Regions from separate parts of the Pantoea dispersa genome, predicted to be linked through region 1. Evidence: predicted binding sites of a transcription regulator. Region 1 holds the regulator's gene; the other holds the start of a gene.
The links. Region 1 encodes LexA, which represses DNA repair genes until DNA is damaged. Its sites were predicted from a motif close to TNCTGTATGTACATACAGNA; they were not measured.
Positions count from the first base shown of each region.

Region 1 (4,213 bases):
GGACGGCTGCCGCCGCGCAGCAGCGCCTGTAACGTCATCGACAGCGTGCCGGTTTTCGGGTCGAGCAGACGGCCAGTACGTGAGCGCCCGCCTTCAACAAAATACTCAACCGAATAGCCGCGGCTGAACAGCTCGCCCAGATACTCGCGGAACACCGTGGAGTAGAGCTTGTTGCCTTTGAAGGTACGACGAATAAAGAAGGCACCGAGGCGACGGAAAATCGGTCCGGCTGGCCAGAAGTTGAGATTGATACCGGCAGCAATGTGCGGCGGTACCAGGCCCTGATGATAGAGCACGTAGGACAGCAGCAGATAATCCATGTGGCTGCGGTGGCAGGGCACGTAAACAATTTCGTGACCATCCTGCGCCAGCTGGCGCACGCGTTCGCCGCCGTGCACGTTAATGCCCTGATAGAGCCGACTCCACAGCCAGCCCATCACACGGTCAGTCACGCGGATCGCTTCGTACGAGAAATCCGCCGCCACTTCTTCCATCATTTCGATGGCGTTCTGCTGCGCTTTTTCATGCGAAATCTTCTTGCTGCGCGCTTCGTCTTCAACCGCTTTCTCAATCGCTTTGGATTGCAGCAGCTTGTTGAACAGATCCTGGCGTGCCGGCAGACGCGGGCCGACGGCTGCCAGCCGCTGGCGGGCAAAATGAATGCGCGCGACACGTGCCAGCTTCTGCGCGATCGACTGATCGGTACCGTGTTCGGTGGCCATCTGACGCAGTGAAACCGTGGGTGAGAAGCGGACAAAGCTGTCGCGGCCGTGCCACAGGATGGCAAAGAACTTCTGTATACCGTTAAGAATACGCAGATGTGGCGTCGGTTCGCCCTGAATTTCACGGCCTGGCGCCCGGCCAAACATCACGGAAACCGGCAGCATCTGTACGTCCAGCGCCGCATTGTTGCGGTGCAGATCGAGATAGTCATGGAACAGCTTGACCGACTCCGGGTTCGCCACGAAATAGGGGAAGACGCGCGGCCCATCGTGAATAAATACGTGGCGCGGCAGCAGGGTGCCGTCAATCTCCAGCGGCGCCAGCGGATCCGGCAGATCGTGCTTCAGGCACTGTGCGCGTAGCGTGAGCAGGTCTGCCTTTGAATCATAAGGCAAAACATACATCACCGGACGGGTCGGATCGATACCGTGTTCCGAGATCGGATCGGTCGGAATGACCTTACTTTTTACCAAAATAGAGAGTGGTAAATTCAACAATTTGTAATAGAGTTTACGCCAACCTGACATAGACAACTTGAAGCCTCTTGTTAGCAAAGCGCGGCAAGCATACCAGAAAGTGCGGCGAAGATCTGTGGCTGTGCCACCTCGCGCGCCCAGACATTGACGTCAAAAACAGTTAAGGGTTCCACAACATGGCAAATAACGTCACCGGTTTCCTGAGAATCATTAAAGCCGCCGGTTATTCCTGGCAGGGGCTGCGCGCTGCCTGGCAGCATGAAGCCGCTTTTCGCCAGGAAGCGATTGCCGCATTGGTCGCGGTTGCCATTGCCTGCTGGCTGGATGTCGATGCCATTACGCGTGTGTTGCTGATTGGCTCGGTGGTGCTGGTGGTCATTGTTGAGATCCTTAATAGTGCCATCGAAGCCGTGGTGGACCGCATCGGTCAGGAGCGCCATCCGCTGGCGGGACGCGCCAAAGACATGGGCTCGGCGGCGGTACTGCTGGCTATCTTACTGGCTCTGTTTGTCTGGATCGCGCTGCTTTGGTCGCATTTGCGATAAACATTCCACATTCATCAAGCCGCTGATTTTTCCCTCTGTTTCGGTTTTCATTTCGCCAATACCTGTATATACTCACAGCGACTGTATAAACAACCAGGGGGCGGGATGAAAGCGTTAACCAGCAGGCAGCAACAGGTCTATGACCTGATTCGCGACCATATTAATCAGACCGGCATGCCGCCAACGCGTGCTGAAATTGCTTCGCAACTGGGCTTCCGCTCGCCTAACGCTGCTGAAGAGCACCTGAAAGCGCTGGCGCGTAAAGGTGTCATTGAAATCGTCTCCGGTGCATCGCGCGGTATCCGCCTGCTGATGGAAGAAGAGGCGAGTGAAGGGCTGCCACTGATCGGTCGCGTCGCCGCCGGTGAACCGCTGCTGGCGCAGGAACATATCGAAGCCCACTATCAGGTTGACGCCAACCTGTTCAAACCCTCTGCCGATTTCCTGCTGCGCGTCAGCGGTATGTCGATGAAAGATATCGGCATTATGGACGGTGATCTGCTCGCGGTGCATAAAACGCAGGAAGTGCGCAATGGCCAGGTGGTGGTTGCGCGTATCGATGATGAAGTCACGGTGAAACGCTGGAAGAAGCAGGGCGCGATTGTCCAGCTGCTGCCGGAAAACAATGATTTCCAGCCGATTGTCGTGGATACCCGTGAACAGTCGCTAACCGTGGAAGGGCTGGCCGTAGGCATCGTGCGCAACGGCGAGTGGCTCTGAAACCCGGTTGATCTCCCCCGCTGCGGCGGCGCTCGCGCGCTGTCCGCAGTCTGCTCTAATCATACTTTTGTTCCCGGCCCGTAAGGCGCTCGCTCAGGCCGACCACCGTAACCCTCGGGATGGGGCTGATGCAGCTATTTTCCTCTTCTGATAAAGCGCTGTGGCGACTGGCGTTGCCAATGATCCTCTCCAATATCACCGTGCCGCTGCTCGGCGTGGTCGATACCGCCGTGATTGGCCATCTTGATAGCCCGATCTACCTCGGCGGCGTGGCCGTAGGCACCACGGCAACCAGCTTCATCTTTATGCTGCTGCTGTTTCTGCGTATGAGCACCACCGGTTTAACCGCACAGGCGTTCGGGGCCGGCGATAAACAGGCACTGGCGCGCGCACTGATGCAGCCGCTGCTGATCGCCCTCGCCGCCGGGTTGTTGCTGGCGCTGCTGCGTTCTCCTGCCAGTAGCCTGGCGGCAACGCTGATGGGCGGCAGCGCGGAAGTCCAGCAGCAGGCGCAGATCTTCATTGAAATCCGCTGGCTTAGCGCACCGGCTACGCTGGCTAACCTGGTGATTCTCGGCTGGCTGCTGGGCGTGCAGTATGCGCGTGCGCCGATGGTGCTGCTGCTTGTCGGAAACCTGGTCAACATCCTGCTCGATCTGCTGCTGGTGCTGAAACTGCACTGGGGCGTTGCCGGTGCTGCCGCCGCCACGGCGCTGGCCGAATACGTGACGCTGGCAGTGGGATTATGGATGGTGGCGCGCGTGCTGAAACTGCGCGGTATCGATTTCAAACTGCTGAAAAACAGCTGGCGCGGTGACGCGGCACGGTTATTTCGCCTTAATCGCGACATCATGCTGCGCTCGCTCATGCTGCAGATCTGCTTCGCCTCGCTGACCCTGCTGGGTGCACGCATCGGACCGGATGTGGTCGCGGTTAATGCGGTGCTGTTGATGTTCCTGACGTTTACTGCCTATGCGCTGGACGGCTTTGCTTACGCGGTGGAAGCCTGCTCGGGTGAAGCGGTAGGGGCAAAAGATCGCAGCCAGCTGCTGCTGATCTGGCATGCCGCCTGTCGTCAGGCGGGTATCGTTGCGCTGCTGTTTGCGCTTATTTATGCGCTCAGCGGCCCGCACATTGTTGCGCTGCTTACCTCGCTGCAACCGTTGCGTGAGATGGCCGATCGCTTTCTGCTGTGGCAGGTAATTTTACCGCTGATCGGCGTCTGGTGTTATCTGCTGGACGGTATGTTCATCGGCGCGACACGCGGCCGCGAAATGCGTAACAGCATGATCATGGCAGCAGCCGGTTTCGGTATCACTTTGCTGACGCTGCCGTGGTTAGGGAATCACGGTTTATGGCTGGCGATCACGGTGTTTCTGGCGCTGCGTGGCCTGACTCTGGGGTGGATGTGGCGCCGCCACTGGCAGCGTGACAGCTGGTTCAGCCAGCCATAAGCGCAGCGCAGGCACCAGAATAATCTGTAATTCCGTGCACAATCCGAAGCGGCTACTATAATTATCTCAAACGGCGCAGATAAGTAGCGCGTTATATGGTTATTTCCGGCATTACATGAGAAATACACCATCTCACTCAGGAAGACGTGGAGGATTGTTATGAACAAAGACGAAGCGAGCGGAAACTGGAAGCAGTTTAAAGGGAAGTTTAAAGAGAAATGGGGCAAGTTGACCGACGACGATTTGACCGTGATCGAGGGGAAACGCGATCAGCTGGTGGGTAAAATCCAGGAAC
Region 1 is NZ_CP082346.1:3,606,910-3,611,122, reverse strand. Features, by position in the region: gene plsB (glycerol-3-phosphate 1-O-acyltransferase PlsB) at 1-1,250, opposite strand, end outside; gene K7H94_RS16890 (diacylglycerol kinase) at 1,376-1,744, shown strand; gene lexA (transcriptional repressor LexA) at 1,850-2,464, shown strand; gene dinF (MATE family efflux transporter DinF) at 2,593-3,918, shown strand; gene K7H94_RS16875 (CsbD family protein) at 4,078-4,213, shown strand, end outside.

Region 2 (4,213 bases), 1.0 Mb from region 1:
CCAGGCCGGACCGAGCGCGTTCAGCCGGTCCAGCACCTGTTGCCGCAGTGCACGGCGAATCGCCACGCCGGCCCTGAAGCCGGCCATCTCACGACCATAGTGCAGCGCGGCGCGCAGTGCGAAGCACAGCAGTAGTAACAGGAAATCACTCACCAGTTCAGCGCGGGGTTGCTGTTCCACCAGCAGTTTTTGCAGCAGGGAAGCCAGTAGCCAGGCCTGGGCGATGAGAATTAACGCCGCAGCAAAACCTGCCAGCGAAGCCAGTCGCAGGCTGTGTGCGCCATGATGACGTTGCTGGCGTAACCAGCGCAGCAGTTCGTGTTGCCGTGATTTGTTCATGCGAAGCCGTTTGATCACCGTGACGAGAGGCAAAATCCGACGCTAAATGCCGGACAGACGGGTGGCAGAACTGTAGCACGCAGGCGATAAAAAAGGCGACCAAAAGTGGCCGCCTCAGTGCAATTATGATCAGATAATTAACAACTTACTTATCGTTTTTAACCAGACCATCCAGATAACGTTCCGCATCCAGCGCGGCCATACAGCCGGTACCGGCAGAGGTAATGGCCTGACGATAGATGTGGTCCATCACGTCACCGGCAGCGAACACGCCCGGCACGCTGGTCTGCGTGGCGTTGCCCTGCAGGCCGGACTGCACTTTGATATAGCCGTTTTCCAGATCCAACTGGCCATCGAAAATCGCCGTGTTCGGACTATGACCGATGGCGACAAACAGGCCCGCCACTTCCAGCGAGACCGGGGCTTCACCTTTGGTTGACGAGAGTTTCAACCCGGTGACGCCCATCTGATCGCCTACCACCTCATCCAGCGCGCGGTCAGTGTGCAGCACGATGTTGCCGTTACGCACTTTCTCCATCAGGCGGTCAATCAGGATTTTCTCAGCGCGAAAGCTGTCACGACGGTGAATCAGGTGCACTTCGGAAGCGATGTTCGCCAGATAGAGCGCCTCTTCAACGGCCGTGTTACCGCCGCCGATAACCGCGACTTTTTGGTTGCGATAGAAGAAACCATCACAGGTGGCGCAGGCCGAAACCCCTTTGCCTTTGAATGCCTCTTCTGACGGCAGGCCAAGGTAGCGCGCTGAAGCACCGGTCGCGATGATCAGCGCATCCGCCGTGTATTCGCCGCTGTCGCCGGTCAGGCGGAACGGACGGTTCTGTAAATCAACCGTGTGAATATGGTCAAAGATGATTTCGGTGTTGAACTTCTCAGCATGCTCCTGCATGCGTTCCATCAGCGCAGGGCCGGTCAGATCGTGCGGGTCGCCCGGCCAGTTTTCGACTTCAGTCGTGGTGGTGAGCTGGCCGCCTTTTTCCAGTCCGGTAATCAAAACCGGGTTCAGGTTAGCGCGGGCGGCATAAACCGCTGCGGTGTAACCGGCAGGGCCGGAGCCCAGAATGAGCAGCTTACTGTGTTTGGCCGTACTCATGCGTTCCTCAGTGTGTGTCTGACAACATAGTTTTCGATTGTAGGGAAATTACTGTCGCAAAAAAAGGTTTCAGCAATTTTGTTAACAATCACTGCAAGCGGCGTAGACGATGAATGGCAATTCTGCACGCGCGCTGCGCCAAAAGGGGGCATTGCTCGGCAATTTGTGGTGCAGCTGTATAAAAATTCTCATTTAAAAACAGCAACCCAGTATGCTGTCTGGCATCTTGTACTGAATTTGGATGTTTTACTTTGACAATCGCCTGCGCTTTTGCGAAAACATTGTCAGAAGCAGAGAAAATTTAGCGGTTCGAAACAGAATTTCAGCTCTGTTTTGCGCAATTTCGCCAAATAAACTCAGCCTGACATTGGTAATGACGCATGATGTGGACAGACAGCATGCGTCATACGGATGGTCGCGTTACTGCACAGGCTTAAAGACTTCACTTCAGTAAGGCCCTGAACATTGAACGTTTTCAGGGTTTGGCAGGTAAAGGGAAGGAATTAAGAGAGACAATAATAATGGTAGACAACAAGAAACGCCCCGGAAAAGATCTGGATCGGATCGACAGAAATATTCTGAATGAACTGCAGAAAGACGGTCGTATTTCCAACGTTGAGCTTTCAAAACGTGTCGGCCTCTCGCCAACACCTTGTCTTGAACGCGTACGTCGCCTGGAACGTCAGGGTTTCATTCTGGGCTACACCGCGCAGCTGAACCCGCACTATCTCGATGCTTCACTGCTGGTATTCGTTGAGATTACTCTGAATCGCGGCGCACCGGATGTGTTTGAACAATTTAACGCTGCCGTACAAAAACTTGAGGAAACTCAAGAATGTCACCTCGTTTCCGGTGACTTTGACTACCTGTTGAAAACCCGCGTGCCGGATATGTCCGCCTACCGTAAACTGCTGGGTGAGACCTTGCTGCGCCTGCCGGGCGTCAACGACACCCGTACCTACGTGGTGATGGAAGAGGTCAAACAGAGCAATCGTCTGGTGATTAAGACCCGGTAACGCAGGGCAGGTGCAAAGCTTGCAGGATTTCGGTACACTCCTGTGAATTCATACAGGACCAGCGTCAGGCAAGCCTGGCGCTGTTGCCTTCTTAATTTACAGGCACCTGGAGAGTTCTCTTGAGCCAGGAATATACAGAAGATAAAGACGTTTCATTACAACCACTGAGCAGCGGACGTCGGCTGCTGGAAGCGTTGCTCATCCTGGTGGCCTTGTTTGCCATCTATCTGATGGTGTCGCTGGTTAGCTTTAATCCCTCCGATCCCAGCTGGTCACAAACCGCCTGGCACGAGCCGATCCACAATCTGGGCGGCAGCGTGGGCGCATGGCTGGCCGATACCCTGCTGTTTATTTTTGGTGTGATGGCCTACGCCATTCCGCCAGTAATTATTGGTCTGTGCTGGATCACCTTCCGTCAGCGCGATCGCCAGGATTACATCGACTATTTTGCGGTGGGCCTGCGGCTGATTGGCGTGCTGGCGCTGGTGGTGACTACCTGCGGACTGGCTGCGCTGAACGTGGACGATATCTGGTATTTTGCCTCCGGCGGCGTAATTGGCAGCCTGGTGAGCAATGCGATGGCGCCGTGGTTCAGCGGTGCCGGTGGCACGCTGACGCTGCTGTGCGTCTGGGCGGCGGGTATCACGCTTTATACCGGCTGGTCCTGGCTGGCGATTGCCGAGAAGATCGGCAGCGTGGTGATGGGCGTGCTGACCTTTGCCAGCAACCGCTCGCGCCATGATGAACCCTGGCAGGAAGAAGACGACTACGACGAGGCGCACCCCGACGACGCGGTTCCGCCACTGCGCGCTGCGCCGGCTCAGGACGACGAAGATGACGTACTGCTGGCTAAGCCCCGACAGGTAGCGGAACCTGTGGCTGAAGTCGCCAGCGACGATCCCCTGCTGGCGAAAGCCAGTGCGGCTACCGCGGCTACGCTGGCCGCCACCAGCGACGCCGCACGTCAGGTGCCGTCCGTCGCGGCACCTGAGCCCTCCGCACCGGCGGTAAACGTAGCTCCACAACCTGCGCCGTCACAGCTGGCTGCAGCTGCGCCGGCATCGGCATCCGTTGCCAGTGCGCCTGCGACGCCAGCTATTTCGCCAGCAGAGTCCGCGCCAGCGGCTCCTCCGTTATATCGCTTCGAAGTGCCTGCGTCACCGGCCGCCGACGCCTTCTCGCTCGCTGAAGAAGACGATGGCCCGCGCATGGGTAACTGGCAGAGTGCCGATCAGGCCGCCACACCGCTGAATACGGCAGCCGCTGCCGCACTCGGTTCAGCGACGGCCGCCGCTGCTGCCCGCTCTGCGGCTTACACGCCAGCCTTTGATGTGGTGCCGGAGCGCGATTACAACCCGCAGGTGAAACAGGGCATCGGCCCGGAACTGCCGCGTCCTAACAAGGTTAAGCTGCCAACCCGGCGTGAGCTGGCCTCATACGGTATCAAACTGCCATCGCAACGCATGGCAGAAGAGAAGGCACGTGAAGAGGCCGACCAGCAGCAGCCGGAAATCAGCGCCAGCTGGCAAGTGCCCCAGCCGCACGATGATGATAATGCTGCGCTGCAGGAAGCCCAGCTGCGCGCAGCGTTCCATTCGCAGCAGCAACAGCGGTACGGTGACAGCTGGCAGCAGCCGGCAGAGGAAGAAGATGAAGAGGCGCTGCAGCAGGCCCAGCTGGCGCAGCAGTTTGCTCAGCAGCAGCAACAGCGTTACAGCCAGCCTGAGCAGGAGAGCGCGCCGGTATT
Region 2 is NZ_CP082346.1:2,598,796-2,603,008, reverse strand. Features, by position in the region: gene cydD (heme ABC transporter permease/ATP-binding protein CydD) at 1-339, opposite strand, end outside; gene trxB (thioredoxin-disulfide reductase) at 485-1,450, opposite strand; gene lrp (leucine-responsive transcriptional regulator Lrp) at 1,972-2,466, shown strand; gene K7H94_RS12125 (DNA translocase FtsK 4TM domain-containing protein) at 2,586-4,213, shown strand, end outside.
Region 2: a site for LexA is predicted at 2,505-2,524, ahead of K7H94_RS12125 (DNA translocase FtsK 4TM domain-containing protein). Genes of this name have one in related genera too.